One region of the Kitasatospora sp. NPDC127060 genome, then DNA from elsewhere that is predicted to be linked to it. Evidence: riboswitches for the same ligand, from Rfam matches in the RefSeq annotation. Region 1 holds a riboswitch; each other region holds the start of a gene.
What was found. Region 1 has a riboswitch for cyclic di-AMP ahead of ACFWIS_RS31575 (peptidoglycan DD-metalloendopeptidase family protein). Riboswitches for the same ligand answer to the same signal wherever they lie in the genome.
Positions count from the first base shown of each region.

Region 2: linked by a shared signal. The riboswitch ahead of ACFWIS_RS24595 (NlpC/P60 family protein) and the one ahead of ACFWIS_RS31575 (peptidoglycan DD-metalloendopeptidase family protein) in region 1 are both predicted to bind cyclic di-AMP.
Region 3: linked by a shared signal. The riboswitch ahead of ACFWIS_RS18730 (transglycosylase family protein) and the one ahead of ACFWIS_RS31575 (peptidoglycan DD-metalloendopeptidase family protein) in region 1 are both predicted to bind cyclic di-AMP.

Region 1 is NZ_JBHXEG010000075.1:35,575-40,921, forward strand. Features, by position in the region: gene purB (adenylosuccinate lyase) at 1-111, shown strand, start outside; gene ACFWIS_RS31570 (MFS transporter) at 119-1,660, opposite strand; cyclic di-AMP (ydaO/yuaA leader) riboswitch at 1,973-2,158, shown strand; gene ACFWIS_RS31575 (peptidoglycan DD-metalloendopeptidase family protein) at 2,161-3,156, shown strand; gene ACFWIS_RS31580 (DUF2470 domain-containing protein) at 3,445-4,164, opposite strand; gene ACFWIS_RS31585 (RidA family protein) at 4,286-4,696, opposite strand; gene ACFWIS_RS31590 (IclR family transcriptional regulator) at 4,741-5,347, opposite strand, start outside.
Region 2 is NZ_JBHXEG010000048.1:25,912-31,258, forward strand. Features, by position in the region: gene ACFWIS_RS24585 (NYN domain-containing protein) at 1-1,151, shown strand, start outside; gene ACFWIS_RS24590 (NlpC/P60 family protein) at 1,353-2,387, shown strand; cyclic di-AMP (ydaO/yuaA leader) riboswitch at 2,724-2,878, shown strand; gene ACFWIS_RS24595 (NlpC/P60 family protein) at 2,889-4,007, shown strand; gene ACFWIS_RS24600 (NlpC/P60 family protein) at 4,235-5,281, shown strand; gene ACFWIS_RS24605 (hypothetical protein) at 5,335-5,347, shown strand, end outside.
Region 3 is NZ_JBHXEG010000030.1:73,203-78,549, forward strand. Features, by position in the region: gene mfd (transcription-repair coupling factor) at 1-194, shown strand, start outside; gene ACFWIS_RS18715 (MazG family protein) at 347-1,384, shown strand; gene ACFWIS_RS18720 (SDR family NAD(P)-dependent oxidoreductase) at 1,423-1,860, opposite strand; gene ACFWIS_RS18725 (cytochrome P450) at 2,185-3,513, shown strand; cyclic di-AMP (ydaO/yuaA leader) riboswitch at 3,724-3,893, shown strand; gene ACFWIS_RS18730 (transglycosylase family protein) at 3,895-4,656, shown strand; gene eno (phosphopyruvate hydratase) at 4,922-5,347, shown strand, end outside.

The sequences.
Region 1 (5,347 bases):
TCCTTCACCGGTGCGGCCGCGGCGCAGGTCGCCGAGGTCGTTCGCCAGGTGGAGGCCGTCGCGGCGGCCTACCCGGCGGCGGCCAAGTACGCGCCGGGCGACATCCTCTGACGTAGCGTCAGCTCTCTGCCGAGGGCCCCGCCGCCGTTCCGGTGGCGGGGCCCTCGGGCGTCCGGGGGCGGCCCGGGTCGAGCGGCGGAGTGGTGGTGGCGCACGGCCAGTCGCAGTTCGGCTCGGCCAGCGGGTGCGCCTCCTCCGGCGCGAGCACATTGCCCCGGATGGTGGTGAAGGCGATCAGCCCGCCGGCGGCCAGCAGACCCGCGCAGATCAGCATCGCGGTGTGGAAGGCGGAGTCCACCGAGGACGGCACCCGGTAGGCGTCGCCGCTCAGCCCGGCCAGCGCGGGCAGCGCCGCCACCGCGAGCAGCCCGGCCGCGCGGGCGGCGGCGTTGTTGACGCCGCTGGCGATGCCGGCGTGCCGCACCTCGACGGCGGCCAGCACGGTCGCGGTCAGCGGCGCGACCAGCAGGGTCATCCCGGATCCCATCACCGCCACCGCGGGCAGCACGTCCGCCCAGTAGGAGGAGTCCGGGCCGGTGCGCAGCATCAGCAGCACCCCGGCCGCGCACAGCAGCGGGCCGACGGTGAGCGGGATGCGCGGGCCGATCCGCTTGCCGAGGCGGCCGGCCCGCGCGGACAGGGTCAGCATCAGCACGGTGATCGGCACCAGCGCGAGGCCGGAGACCAGCGGGGAGAAGCCCGAGACGATCTGCAGCTGCACGACCAGGAGGAAGAACACCCCGCTGAACGCCGCGTAGACGCAGAGGGTGACCAGGTTCACGGCGGTGAACAGCCGGGAGGAGAACAGCCCGAGCGGCAGCATCGGTTCGGGGGTGCGCCGCTCGACGGCAACGAAGGCGGCGCCCAGCAGCAGGCCGATCGCCCCGGTGACCCAGACGGCGGGGGACAGGCCCTCCCCGGCGGCGGTGAGCGCGTAGGTGATCGCGCCGAGGGCGAGCGCGGCGAGCAGCGCGCCGGGTACGTCGAAGCGGCCGACCGCCGACTCGTCCCGGCTCTCCGGGACGTAACGGGAGGTCACCGCGATGACGGCGGCGGCCAGCGGCAGGTTCAGCAGGAAGATCCAGCGCCAGCCGGGGCCGTCCACCAGCCAGCCGCCGAGGAAGGGGCCGACGGCGGCCGACACCCCGCCCAGGCCGGACCACAGACCCACCGCCGCCGAGCGGTCGTCCGGGTGGAAGACGGCCTGGAGCATGGCGAGCGAGCCCGGGGTGAGCAGAGCCCCGCCGATGCCCTGGACGGCGCGGCCGACGATCAGTACGTGGATGGTCGGGGCGGCGGCGCAGGCCGCGGACGCGGCGGCGAACCAGACCACGCCGATCAGGAAGACCCGGCGCCGGCCGTAGCGGTCGCCGAGGGCGCCGCCGAGCAGGATCAGGCCCGCCAGGGTGAGCAGATAGGCGTTCAGGGTCCATTGCAGCGAGGCGAGGGAGGCGCCGAGGTCGGCGCCGATCCGGGGCAGGGCGACGTTCACCACGGTGCCGTCGAGCATCGCCATGCTGGAGCCGAGCACCGTTGCCAGGAGAACCCAGCGGCCCTGCGCGGTGCCCAGGCGCAGAGTGCCTGCTTGAGAGGTGGTCACGGGGCAGATCCTGGTCCGACGGGGTGTACGTGACAAGGGTCACCGGGTGGTGTGTCGGTCGGTGGCGGTGCGTGATCGAACGGTCGCGTGGCGGTGGGGTGGTCGGCGCAGGGTGGTGGATCAGTGGCGCCGGGTGAATGGATTGTGCACGCACGGTGTGCGGGATCATTCGGAGGGTGACCATGGCGGTGGGGGTGGTTGCGGATTCAAGAGATCGACATTGCTTCACCTGAACGGATGAGTTTTAGTTCAGCGACCGCCCGGCCAGCCCGGACGGATCCACCGGGTGGAACGCCGAGTCCTGCCGCTGCCCGGTGGCTCGAACCGAACTCTGTACGGCAGGAGCGGGGGACCCACAGGTAAGTCGCCGGACCGGAGTTCGCGCCTCTTCAGCGCGCGGACGACCAGGACCGGCTTGGGGTGAAGCCGCGCATGCGCGGCCGGGCAACTCCAGCCCGAACCCGACAGCTCACCTCGCAGGCGTCGGAGAGGAAAATTCCATGCCTGCACAGGCTCGTCGTATCGCCCTGCCCCGTGCCGCCCGCATCGGCATCGCCACCGCCGTCACCGGCGCCTCGTTCGTCCTGCCGCTCGTGACCGCGATGAGCGCCCAGGCGCACACCGCCCCGGCCGCCGCCACCGCTTCGGCCGCCTCGCACGAGGCCGCTCCGGCCGCCTCGGCCACCGGCGCTTCGGTGGCCGGCGCCTCGGCCGCCGGTCAGGAGAGCTACCGCGTCGTCAGCGGCGACACCCTCTCGAAGATCGCCGACGCCAAGCACGTCGACGGCGGCTGGCACGCGCTGTACGAGCAGAACCGCTCGGTCGTCGGCGCCAACCCGAACCTGATCTTCCCGGGCCAGCAGCTGGCCCTCGCCGGTCAGGCCGGCCAGGCCGCTGACGCTGCGAAGCCCGCCGCTCCGGCGAAGCCCGCCAAGCCGGCCGCTCCGGCCTCCCAGGACGCCTCCGCCGCCGCGGACACCCAGCCGCAGGTCCGGACCGAGGCCGCCAAGCCGGGTGCCCAGCTGCAGACCCAGGTGCAGACCGCCGCCCCGGCCCAGGCCGTCACCGCCGCCCCGGTCGCCGCCACCTCCGGCTACGTCGCCCCGCTGGCCAACCCGGTGCTGGGCGAGGCCTACGGCGTGGCCGGCTCGATGTGGGCCTCCGGCCACCACACCGGCCAGGACTTCGTCGCCTCCACCGGCACCCCGCTGCGCGCCGTCGCCAACGGTGTCGTGGTGAAGGCCGGCAACGGCGGCGCCTACGGCAACGAGGTCGAGATCAAGCTCGCCGACGGCAAGTACGCCCAGTACGCGCACCTGTCCTCGATCGGCGTGTCGATCGGTCAGACCGTCACCACCGGCCAGCAGCTCGGCCTCTCCGGCGCGACCGGCAATGTGACCGGCCCGCACCTGCACTTCGAGATCCGCACCGGTCCGGAGTACGGCTCGGACATCGACCCGGTCGCCTACCTGCGGGCGCACGGCGTCGCGCTCTGACCCGCCTGCTCCCTTCCGCAGGACTGTGAACCACCGCTGATGCGGGGCGAATCGACCGCCCGGGATGGTCATGTCGGGTGACCGCTCGACCGGGTGATCGCCGCACCAGTGGACCTGGGCGCGGGACACGCCCACGGCCGGTCCGGCCGTACGAGACAGCTCTCGTGCGGCCGGGCCGGCCACCGCCGTTTCCCGGGGCCTCGCGGTGCGCGAGGTGTCGAACGGCGCGTCAACTCCCGTGACTCCCGGGGTGATCTCCGATTCCGCGAGCCGTTCGGTTTCGGTGGGTCAGTTCCGGTGGACGGGCAGGCCGTGCTCGGCGGCGCCGAGCAGCTGGTGCATCCGGTGGCCGAAGTCCTCGGTGTCGTCGGCGGGTTCGGGGAAGACCAGACGGACGTCGCGGTGGCCGTGCGAGTGGTCCAGGCGCAGCACCAGGCCGTGGCGGTCCAGGGCGAGCGGGCGGACGTCCGGCCGGTGGGTGAGCAGGGCCGGGTCGAGCAGGCGGGTGAGCAGGTCGAGGGCGTCGGCGTGGTCGTCGGCCAGGTGGGTGAGCAGGGCGGCCTCGTGCCGGGCCAGCGGGTCGGGGGCGGCGAGGGTGAGGTCGGCGGCGGTGAGCGCGCTGGTGCCGTACGGGGTGGCGAGGACGGCGTGGGCGACGTCGACGCGCAGGTGGACGCTGAGGCCGTCGTCGGCGAGGTGGGCCAGGTGCAGTCGGCCGGCGAGGGTGAGCCGGGCGCGGATCCGGTCGCGGACGGCGACGGGGGATACGTCGGTGACGTCGAGCACGACGGCCAGGCCGTCGGTGGCGCCGGCGGCGGCCGCGGTGAGCGGGGCGTCCAGCGGGACGCGCAGGCGCAGCCGGGAGCCGTGGACGGAGACCGGGGTGTCCAGGTCGTGGAGCTCGCCGAGGGCGCGGACGGTGAGCGAGGAGGTCGCGCTGAGCAGGCTGTGGACCCGGTCGGCGGTGGTGGGCTCGGGCACCTGGGCGTCGCCGGTGGGCAGGCTCATGGACGGACCTCCTGTTAGTTAGGTGAGCCTAACCTAATCTTCACGGAGGGCGGTGGCAAGTGCGACGAGGGCCCGGACGCGTGACGGCGTCAGGGCCCCCGGGGGTGGCGGTGGCGGCGGGTCAGCCGACGACGGCCTGGGCGTCGATCTCCACCAGCATCGGCTCCTGCGGCAGTTCGACGAAGACCGTGGTGCGGCAGGGCTTCACCCCGCCCGGCTTGATGTTCTCGTCGATGAACTCGGCGTAGACCTCGTTCATCAGCGGGAAGTCGGCCCGCTTGGTGAGGTAGACACGGAACATCACCACGTCCTCGACGGTGGCGCCGCCGGCCTCGACGATGGCCTTGACGTTCTCCAGCGTGCGGCGGGTCTGGGCCTTCACGTCGCCGTGGTGGAGGTACTCGCCGGTGGCCGGGTCCTGCGGGCCCTGGCCGGAGACCTGGAGGATCGGGCCCTTGCGGACGCCCTGGGAGAACATCCAGGCGGGGGCCGGGGCGCCGTCGGTGCGGATCTCGAGCTTGTCGGAGTCCATGGGGTTCCTTACGTGCGGTGGGTGCGGCAGCGGGTGGCTGGCCGTCAGTTGTGCTCGGGGCGGCCGCAGTCGGCCGAAATGGCGCGGGCGGTGGCGAGCAGCTGGGGGAGGAGGTCCAGCACCTGCTCGTACGGGAGGACGACGTCCGGGACGGAGATCGACGCGGCGGCGACGACCCGACCGCTGGCGTCCCGGATCGGGGCGGCCACGCAGTTGATGAAGGCCTCGTGCTCGGCGTGGTCCTGCGCCCAGCCCAGGGCGGCGACCTTCTCCAGCTCGGCGAGCAGCGCCTCGGGCGTGGTGAGGGTGCGTTCGGTGTGCGGGGTGAAGTCGACCCCGGCCACCACCCGGCGGCGCTCGGGCAGCGGGAGGTCGGCCAGCAGCACCTTGGATACGGCGGCGCTGTGCAGGGCCGCGCGCAGGCCGATCCGGGAGTACATCCTGACCGGGTGACGGGAGTCGTACTTGTCGATGTAGACCACCTCGCCGCCCTCGTACGCCGCCAGGTGCACGGTCTGGCCGGTGGCGGAGTTCAGCTCGGCGAGGTGCGGGGCGGCGATCCGGCGGAGGCCGCGCTGCTCCAGGGCGAGGCCGGAGAGAGCGAACAGGCCCGCGCCGAGGTGGTAGCGGTAGGCCGCGTCACGGTAGACG
Region 2 (5,347 bases), on a different contig from region 1:
CGCTGGCGGCGGCGCTGGAGTCCGAGCCGGCCTTCCGGGTGCGGATAGCGGAGCGGCTGCGGCTGGGCCAGCCGGACCTGGTGAAGGCGCTGGAGTCGGGCACCGTCCCCGGCGCCGCCGATCCGATGGACGTCGCGGCAGCCGCCTACCTGGTGCGGTCGGCGGGCTGGAGCCGGCTGGTCGCCGAGGTCGGCGAGGAGGCCGAGCGGGCCGGCGCCGAGGACGCGGTGGCGGAGGCCTCCCGGCTGGTGGAGAAGCTGCAGGCCGAGCTGGCCGAGGTGCGGGCCGCCGCCCGGGCGGACCTGGACCGCCAGCGCGCGGAGTTCGAGGGCGTCCGGCGGGAGGCCGAGTCGCTGCGCAAGAAGGTGCGGTCGCTGGAGAGCGACACCCGCCGGGCGCAGGCCGAGACCCGGCGGGTGGCCGGCGAGCTGGAGGCCGCCAGGGCGCAGGCCGCGGGCGAGCGCAGTGCGGCCGAGAGCGAGGCGCGGCGGCTGCGGCACCGGGTGTCCGAGCTGGAGAACGCGGCCGAGCAGGGCCGCCGCTCGGCCCGGGAGGGGCGCAGCGTCGAGGACATGCGGCTGCGGCTGCTGCTGGACACCGTGCTGCAGTCGGCGCAGGGGCTGCAGCGCGAGCTGGCGCTGCCGGTCTCCCAGATCCGCCCTGCGGACCTGGTGGAGGCGGTGGTGCCGGGGGCGGCCTCGCCGCACGACGTGGCCCGGCGCGGCCTGGCCGACGACGACCCGGCGCTGCTGGACCAGCTGCTGGCGATCCCCCAGGTGCACCTGGTGGTGGACGGCTACAACGTGACCAAGACCGGGTACCCGACGCTGCCGCTGGAGCAGCAGCGGATCCGGCTGCTGGGCGGGCTGGCGATGCTGGCCCAGCGCACCCAGGCGGAGGTCACCTGTGTGTTCGACGGGCAGGACCTGGACGTCCCGGTCATCATGGCGCCACCGCGCGGGGTGCGGGTACGGTTCAGTCGGACCGGCGAGACCGCGGACGAGTTGATCCGCCGTCTGGTCCGGGCCGAGCCGCAGGGCCGTCCGGTGGTGGTGGTCTCCACCGACCGGGAGGTCGCGGACGGCGTGCGGAAGGCGGGCGCGCGCCCGGTGGCCTCGGTGCTGCTGCTGAACCGGCTGGCCCGGCCCTGACCTGCGGCCCGGGCGGCGTGACGGCAGGTCAGCGCCGTCGTCGGGTGAGTGTGCGGATCCGGTGAAGTCACTGGGAGAACCGGAGTTCACGCCTTCGGGGGAGTGGCAAAACGGGTAGATCTTCACTAGGGTCTGGCGTCAAACCTATTTTCCGGTATCTCACCCGAACAGGTGAGTCCGTTGGAAGAAGGAGCGGGTCTCTTGGCCTCCCACCGCCGTCCCAAGCAGCCGAGCCGCGCGCGGGTCTCCGTGCTCACCGCGGCCGCTGCGACCGCGGTCGCCCTCTCCGCCCAGGTGGCCGCACACGCCGCGCCGCAGCCGAACACCAGCGACGTCAAGGCGCAGATCGACCAGCTCCAGCAGGAGCAGGAGCAGGCGGCGGAGAAGTACAACGGCGCCAAGGAGCGCGCGGACCAGCTCCGCAAGCAGGCCGACCAGCTGCAGGACCAGGTGGCCCGCAGCCAGGACCAGATGAGCCAGCTGCAGACCGGCCTGGCCCAGGTCGCCGGCGAGCAGTACCGCACCGGCGGCATCGACCCGTCCGTCCAGCTGATGCTCTCCTCCGACCCGTCGGGCTATCTGGAGAAGGCGTCGAGCGTCCAGCAGGCCAGCACCACCCAGACCGAGGCGCTCAAGGGCCTGCTCGACCAGCAGCGCCGGCTGGACCAGGAGAAGAGCGAGGCGGCCGCCGTGCTGGCCTCGCTGGACTCCACCACCAAGGACCTGAACCAGGCCAAGACGGACGTCAACACCAAGCTGAAGACCGCCCAGGACCTGCTGAACTCGCTCAGCGCCGCCGACCGCGCCGCGCTGAAGGCCCAGCAGCAGCAGGACGACCGCGCCTCGCGCGGCGCCGACCGGGTCGACCTCAGCAGCCTTCCGCCGGCCAGCGGCTATGCGGCCGTTGCCGTCGCCAAGGCGATGAGCAAGCAGGGTTCGCCGTACGTGTGGGGCGCCACCGGGCCGAGCACCTTCGACTGCTCGGGTCTGATGGTCTGGGCGTACGGCCAGGCCGGCGTCTCGCTGCCGCGCACCTCGCAGGAGCAGGGCCACATCGGGACGGCCGTGACGCTGGCCACCGCCCAGCCCGGGGACCTGGTGATCTACGGCGGCGACATGCACCACGTCGCGATGTACATCGGCAACGGCATGGTGGTCCACGCGCCGCACACCGGTGACGTGGTGAAGGTGATGAAGGCCGACGCGATGTCGATCAACACGATCCGCCGGATCTGACGAGCCGACACGCCCGAAGGGTCGGCTCCGGCCCTGTGATCCGCGCCACCTCCCGACGGGGGTGGCGCTTCGGGTTTGCCTGCCTCATGGCCGATCGGTGAGAGGTGATCAGCTTTGCGTGCGGCGGCGATCACCATCAGTCATTTTCACAAAAGAACATGGGTAATCTTCCGTCTTTTTTCTGACAAGGATTTGAACGGATCACGGTTCAGTTACTAGGGTCGTGCCTCGAACCACCGCACTGTCGATCACCCAGCCTGGGTGGCGGCGGTGGTTACCGTCGAGTTCGCGAAACAGCGGGGCAGGTCGAAGCGACTGCCCGACAGGGGAGCCCAGTAGTCGGGGGCGCTGCGGAGCGGAGCCGGGGAACCACGTTCCTCCGGGGTGAATCGGCGCCAGGTCGGCCGCAGGTGAGGCCGGTGAGGCGCCGTAGGGCATGCTTCCGGCCCGAACCCGTCAGCTCACCCGGTAGGCGGATGTAGGAAGAAGGAGTCCGCCTTCGTGGCGTCCCATCGTCGTCCCAAGCCCGCCAGTCGCGCTCGTGTCTCGATCCTGACCGGTTTCGCCGCCGCCGCCGTCGCGCTCTCCGCGCAGACCGGCGCGCACGCCGACCCGCAGCCGACCAAGGACCAGGTCAAGGAGCAGGTCGACCAGCTCAACGAGCAGGCCGAGCAGGCGACCGAGAAGTACAACGCCGCCCAGGAGAAGCAGCAGGAGCTGGAGAAGCAGGTCTCCGGCATGCAGGACCAGGTGGCCCGGCAGCAGGCTCAGGTGACCGATCTGCAGGGCGGCCTCGCCGAGATCGCGGGCGAGCAGTACCGCAACGGTGGGATATCCCCGACCGTCCAGCTGATGCTCTCCTCCAGCCCGGACAACTTCCTGAACCAGGCCGGTGCGCTCAACCAGGCCGGCAGCACCCAGAAGAACCAGCTGAAGCAGCTCCAGGACCAGCAGCGCAAGCTGGACCAGGACCGCACCGAGGCCCAGGGCAAGCTCGGCGAGCTGGAAGCCACCACCACGCAGCTGAAGGCCTCCAAGGACGAGGTCCAGAACAAGCTGAAGGCCGCCCAGGACCTGCTCAACACGCTGACCGAGCAGGAGCGCCAGGCGCTCAAGGCGGCCGAGGACAAGGCCGCCGCCGACGCCAAGGCCAAGGCGGACGCCGCCGCGAAGGCCGCCCAGCCGGCCGACCGCGCCTCGCGCGACAGCAGCCGCAGCGACCTCGGCTCGGGCGCCGCGGCCGCGCCGGTCAAGGTCGCCCCGGGCAGCTCGCACGGCGCGGCCGCGCTGGCCGCCGCCGCCACCAAGGTCGGCAGCCCGTACGTCTGGGGCGCCACCGGCCCCGGCTCCTTCGACTGCTCCGGCCTGATGGTCTGGGCGTTCAACCAGGCCGGTGTGTCGCTGCCGCGCACCTCTCAGGAGCAGGCCGGCGCCGGCACCCGGATCGGCTCGGACATCTCCCAGGCCCAGCCCGGTGACATGCTGATCTTCTACGGCGACGCCCACCACGTCGGCATCTACGCGGGCAACGGCCAGGTGCTGCACGCGCCCAAGCCGGGTGCGTCGGTCCGCTACGAGGCCGTCTCCAACATGCCGCTGACCTCCATCGTCCGGGTCTGATCCCCGCTCGAAGGTTCACGGGCCCGGTCCTCCGTCACGGAGGGCCGGGCCTGCGGCTTTTCCGGCTGCTCGGCCTGGTGTCCGAATAGGGGTCAAATATTCGGGTCGGTAGGGGTTTGGACTCACTTGCCCGGACTCGCTAACGTCTGCCACCGGACTCCCGCTCGACGGCCGCCCAGCAGGGCGCGGCCGCGGGGCCGCGCCGCAGGAATGGAGCCGCTGCCGCCATGCCCGTGCACCGTCGTTCCCAACTGCTCGCCCGTGCGCTGGTACTGACCGCGGCCGCCACCACGGCCCTGGGCGTGGCGACCGCCGGCAGCGCCCAGGCCACCCCCGGCGCGCCGGACGCGCCCGACCGCAAGGACGTCAAGGCTCAGGTCGAGCAGCTGTACGACGAGGCCGAGCAGGCGTCGGAGAAGTACAACGCCGCCCAGGAGGCGCAGAAGCGGCTGCTCGGCGAGACCACGATCCTCCAGGGCGAGGTCGCCGCCGCCCAGGACCAGCTCAACCAGCTGCGCGGGGACCTCGCCACGGTGGCCGGGGCCGAGTACCGCGGCGGAGGGATGGCCCAGACCGCCCAGCTGATGCTCTCCACCGACCCCGAGGGCTACCTGGCCCGCGCCCGGACCCTCGGCCAGGCCGCCGAACGGCAGCAGGAGACCCTGCACGAGCTGGTCACCCGTCAGCGCCGGCTCGACCAGCGTCGCACCGAGACCGCGGCCAAGCTCGCCGAGCTGGACCAGGCCCGCCGCTCGCTGGCCGAGAACAAGCAGCAGATCCAGCAGCGGCTGGCCAAGGCCCAGAAGCTGCTCAACAGCCTGGGCGCCGCCGAGCGGACCCGGATGATCGCCCAGGACGCCCGGGACGCCGAGTCGCGCGCCACCCGCGGCACCGACCGGCTGGACCTCGGCAGCGCCCCGGCCGCCTCCGAGCGCGGGGCCGCCGCGCTGGCCGCCGCGGTGCGGATGGTCGGCTCGCCCTACGTCTACGGGTCCACCGGGCCCCGTGCCTTCGACTGCTCCGGTCTGATGTACTACAGCTGGCGGCAGGCCGGAGTGACCCTGCCGCGGACCTCGCAGGCCCAGGCGTACGCCGGGCAGCGGATCAGCCTCTCCGAAGCACGGCCGGGAGACCTGGTGATCTTCTACCGGGACATGCACCACGTCGGGATGTACGCCGGCGGCGGGGTGATGGTGCACGCGCCGTACCCGGGGGCCAAGGTCCGGTACGAGAGCGTCAACGCGATGCCGGTCTCGGGAGTGGTCCGGCTCTGAGCGCGACGCCCGGCGGGCCGGACGGCCCCCACCCGATAGACCCGGCGCGCTGCGTGGTGTCCCGGC
Region 3 (5,347 bases), on a different contig from region 1:
GCGAGTCCCAGCAGCTGCGGCTGAACCGGCTCTACCCGCGCAGCCAGGTCAAGGCGGCGGCCCAGCAGCTGCTGGTGCCCCGGCCGAGCACCGGCCGGATCGGCGGCAAGCCGCTGGTCGGGCGGGAACTGCTGGCCTGGTGCACAGAGTTCCTGTCGGCCATGTTCGACGACCTGGCCGGGGCGAGGAAGTAGCACCGGCCGGTCGACGCGCACGGCGGTCCCGGGGCTCGGCCCGGGGCCGCCGTGCTGCTCGGGCGGTCCGACGTCCCGAGCCGGGGAGCAGGACGCCGGCGGGTGCGTCCGTGGGTCGGATCGGGGTGGGGCGGGGCGGGTAGGTTCGAGGTGTGACGACGAATGGTGTGCAGACGAACGCCGCGGGCGCGAAGTTGATCCTGCTGACCACCACCCACCGGGTGGCCCCCGGGTTGCTGGCGTGGCCGGCCTGGGAGGCCCTGCGGTCGGCCGGGCGGGTGCTGGTGGCGGACGAGGGGCATCCGCAGGTGGCGGCGGTGCGGCAGGCCGGGGTGGTGGTCGAGGTGGTGCCGGCCGGTTCGGCTCCGGCGCTGGCGCGGCTGCTGACCGGGCAGCCGGCCGGGTCGGGGCCGACGGTGTGGCTGGGCGGCCCGGACGGGGATCCGGGGCTGACGGACGCGCTGGCCCGTCTCGCGGTCGAGCACGCCGGTGAGGTGCCGGAGATCGAGGTGCTGCCGGGCTCCTACGACCTGCCGGGGGCGCGGCTGCTGGACCTCGCCTCGGTGATGGACCGGCTGCGCTCGCCGGGCGGCTGTCCGTGGGACGCCGAGCAGACCCACGAGAGCCTGGTGAAGTACCTGGTCGAGGAGGCCTACGAGCTGGTCGAGGCGATCGAGGAGGGGGACCGGGACGCGCTGCGCGAGGAGTTGGGCGACGTCCTGCTGCAGGTGTTCTTCCACGCCCGGATCGCCGAGGAGCACCCGACCGAGCCGTTCACCGTGGACGACGTGGCCGGGGACATCGTGGAGAAGCTGGTGTACCGGCACCCGCACGTGTTCGGGGACGTCGAGGCCGACGGCGCCGCCGAGGTGGAGGCGAACTGGGAGCAGCTGAAGGCGGCCGAGAAGGCGGACCGGGAGTCCGTCCTGGACGGCGTGCCGGCCGGGCTGCCGGCGCTGGCGTACGCGGCGAAGCTGGTGTCCCGGGTGCGCCGGGCGGGCTTCACCGAGGTGCCGGACGAGCCGTACCGGCTGCCGGAGGAGCTGACCGCGGAGTCGGCGGGCCGGCTGCTGCTGGCGGTGGCGCAGCGGGCGCACGACGCGGGGGTGGACGTGGACGCGGCGCTGCGCTCGGCCGCGCGCGGCTACCGGGACGCGGTGCGCGCGGCCGAGGGGCTCAAGCCGGAGTAGGCCCTGTCCGGCCGAGCCGGTCGGGCCGGAGCGGTCGTTCAGGCCGCCGTGGCGGTGTGCCCGGCGGTGTGTTCGGCGGGGCGCCGCTGCGGCGGCACGACCTCGCCGATGGCCTCGCCGACCAGGGCGACCAGTTCGGCGAGCCGCTCCAGGTCGAGGTGGTCGGGCAGGTCGGCGAGGGAGACGATCCGCTCGCCCCCGGGGCCGGCGACGCAGAAGAGGTCGATCGGCCCGAGGTGCTTCTCGGCGGTGTCGACCAGGGCGGCGACGTCGCTGGGCCGGCGGATGTCACCGCCGACGCCGACCACCGGGCAGCCGGGCCGGTCGAGTTCGGCGGCGAGGTCCTCGGCGACTCCGGCGTGCTGGTCGGCGATCAGCATCCCGGCGGCGCCGGCCGCGGTGAACCCGCGGGCGAGGTCGGCTCCTGAACCGCCGTCGAGCACCGCGATGACGACGACTGCTCCGCTGACCCGCATGGCCTGCTCCTCCCTGTGGGCGACACCGCACCGGCGCCCACGCGTACTGCGGAGGATCGTAGGCACGTCCTGACCCTCCGCAACAGGGATTACCCCGCAGGTGACCAGGCTCACGCCTGCCACCGGGCCAAGAGCTGTCCAAGGGCTGTCCACCGACCGTCCACGGGCCGTCCACGGAGTGTTGGCGCACCGCTCGCGCGCCGCTCACCAGCCCCTCGCGCACCGCTCGCCCGCCGCTCGCCGGCGACGGACGAACCGGTGACTTCCCGGTGGCCGCCCAGGCGCCCGTCCGGCCCGGTCCGGTCCAGCGGTTACGGTCGACGCATGCCAGCTCAGCCCGAGGGCCCCCGGCCCGCCGCCCAGCCCGAACCGCAGCCCGCCCCGGAGCTCTTCACCTGGGAGTTCGCCGCCGACCCGTACCCCGCCTACGCCTGGCTGCGCGAGCACGCCCCGGTTCGCCGCACCACCCTGCCGAGCGGCGTGGAGGCCTGGCTGGTGACCAGGTACGCGGACGCCCGGCAGGCGCTGGCGGACAGCCGGCTGTCGAAGAACCCGGCGCACCACAGCGAGCAGGCGCACCGCACCGGCCGGGTGGGCATCCCGGGGGAGCGGCAGGCGGACCTGATGACCCACCTGCTGAACATCGACCCGCCGGACCACACCCGGCTGCGCCGCCTGGTGTCGAAGGCGTTCACCCCGCGCCGGGTGGCCGAGTTCGAGCCGCGGGTGCAGCAGTTGACCGACCGGCTGATCGACGGCTTCGCCCGGCGCGGATCGGCGGACCTGATCCACGAGTTCGCCTTCCCGCTCCCCATCTACGCGATCTGCGACATGCTGGGCGTGCCGGCCGAGGACCAGGACGACTTCCGGGACTGGGCCGGGATGATGCTGCGACACACGAAGCCGGGCCAAGGCGGCGGCCAACGCGGCGGTGTGGGGCGGGCGGTGAGGCGGATGCGGGCGTACCTGCTGGAGCTGATCCACCGCAAGCGGGCGGACCTCGGCGACGACCTGATCTCCGGTCTGATCCGGGCGAGCGACCACGGCGAGCACCTCACCGAGAACGAGGCCGCCGCGATGGCGTTCATCCTCCTCTTCGCGGGCTTCGAGACCACCGTCAACCTGATCGGCAACGGCACCTACGCGCTGCTGCGCAATCCGGAGCAGCGGCGCCTGCTGCAGGAGTCGGTGGCCCGGGGGGAGACCGGGCTGCTGGAGACCGGGATCGAGGAACTCCTGCGCTACGACGGGCCGGTGGAGCTGGCGACCTGGCGCTTCGCGACCCGGCCGCTGACCATCGGCGGGGTGGACATCCCGGTCGGCGACCCGGTGCTGGTGGTGCTGGCGGCGGCGGACCGCGACCCGGCCCGGTTCGCCGACGAGAACACCCTCGACCTGGCCCGGAGCGACAATCCCCACCTGGGCTTCGGGCACGGCATCCACTACTGCATCGGCGCCCCGCTGGCCCGGCTGGAGGGTCGGGCCGCGCTGGCCACGCTGCTCTCCCGGCTGCCCGATCTGCGGCTGGCCGAGAATCCGGAGGACCTGCGCTGGCGGGGTGGCCTGATCATGCGTGGATTGCGCGAACTTCCGGTCGAATTCAGTCCGGAAGCCCGCTCCCCGCACGCCCGTCCTGAGGCCCCGACACGCTGACGTGACGTCGTCGAACGGGCTCCAGCTGCGGTGTGAACGAGCATCAAACCGGACAAAGCCCCGCTGTTGGTAGGCGATCGAGCACGCGCCGTAATTCTTGTGTGATGTCGGTGATATGAGCTTGTGATCGGTCTGAGGATCTGTCTAGTCTCCCTGGAGTTCGCAGCTGCGGACCCCGTGCGCGGAACGCCGAATCCTGCCCGCCGCGCGACGGGAAACCGACCAGACCCTGGGCAGGGGCGGGGGACCCAGGTTTGTTGCCGTCTCCCCACGGCTTGGGGTGAAGCCGCCCGAGCGGAATCGTTTCCGTCGACGGCGGCCGGGCCACCTCCCGGTCCGAACCCGACAGCTCACCTCGCAGGCGTGCGGAGAGGGACCTTCATGCTGTTCGTTGGAACTGGCCGTCATCGTCGTCGCACCCAGACCGAGAAGGCCATCGCCGTCGCCGGTGTGGCCGGCGTCGGACTCGCGCTGCCGCTCCTCACCGCCACCGGAGCCTCCGCCGCCCCGGCCTCCGTCTGGGACTCCGTCGCCCAGTGCGAGAGCGGCGGCAACTGGAGCATCAACACCGGCAACGGCTTCTCCGGCGGCCTGCAGTTCACCCCCAGCACCTGGAAGGCGTACGGCGGCACCGCGTACGCGGCGCAGGCCAACCAGGCCAGCCGGGCGCAGCAGATCTCGGTCGCCGAGAAGGTGCTCGCCTCGCAGGGCCCGGGTGCCTGGCCGGTCTGCTCCGTCAAGGCCGGCCTGAGCAAGGGCGGCGCCCCGGCGGCCGTGGACACCTCCTCGGACGCCAAGCCGCAGTCCGCGCCGAAGCAGAAGGCCCAGCCGCAGGCCGCGAAGCCCGCCGCGAAGCCCGTCCAGCAGTACGCCCCGAAGCACGCCGCGCCGAAGCAGGCCGAGCGGCCCGCCGAGCAGCCGGTGCAGCAGTACACGCCGAAGCACGCCGCCCCGCGCGCCGCCCAGGCCCCGTCCGCCCAGACCGGCCACGACTACACCGTCCGCTCCGGCGACACGCTGTCGACGATCGCCGACGCCCAGGGCGTGTCCGGCGGCTGGCAGGCGCTGTACGACGGCAACCGCGGCACGGTCGGCGGCGACCCGAACCTGATCCTGCCCGGCCAGGTGCTGCACCTCGGCTGAGCCGTTCCGCACGGCTCCGGAAGCCGAACGGAGGAGGGGGCCGCGCCCGGCGGTCCCCTTCGTCCGCGTTCGTCCGTGATGGTGGGACAAGTCGGGTCGGGCAGGTGAACTACCGGTGGGTAGCGGGGCCACACGCTGAGACGGAGTCGAGGTCGACGTGGCCCCGGGAGCCCGGGCGGTTAGGCTCTGGTCGTAACGACTCCGCAATCCTCCGGCCGACCGGCACCACCGTCAGCCGGACCCTGCTTCCGCAAGGAGATGCTTCGTGCCGTCCATCGATGTCGTCGTAGCCCGCGAAATCCTCGACTCCCGCGGCAACCCCACGGTCGAGGTCGAGGTCGGCCTCGACGACGGCAGCACGGGTCGTGCCGCTGTTCCGTCGGGCGCCTCGACCGGCGCCTTCGAGGCGCTGGAGCTGCGCGACGGTGACAAGAACCGCTACTTCGGCAAGGGCGTGGAGAAGGCCGTCCTGGCCGTCATCGAGCAGATCGGCCCGGAGCTGGTCGGCTACGACGCCACCGAGCAGCGCCTGATCGACCAGGCCATGCTCGACCTGGACGCCACCCCGGACAAGTCCTCGCTCGGCGCCAACGCCATCCTGGGCGTCTCGCTGGCCGTCGCGCACGCCGCCTCCGAGGCCAGCGACCTGCCGCTGTTCCGCTACCTGGGCGGCCCGAACGCGCACGTCCTG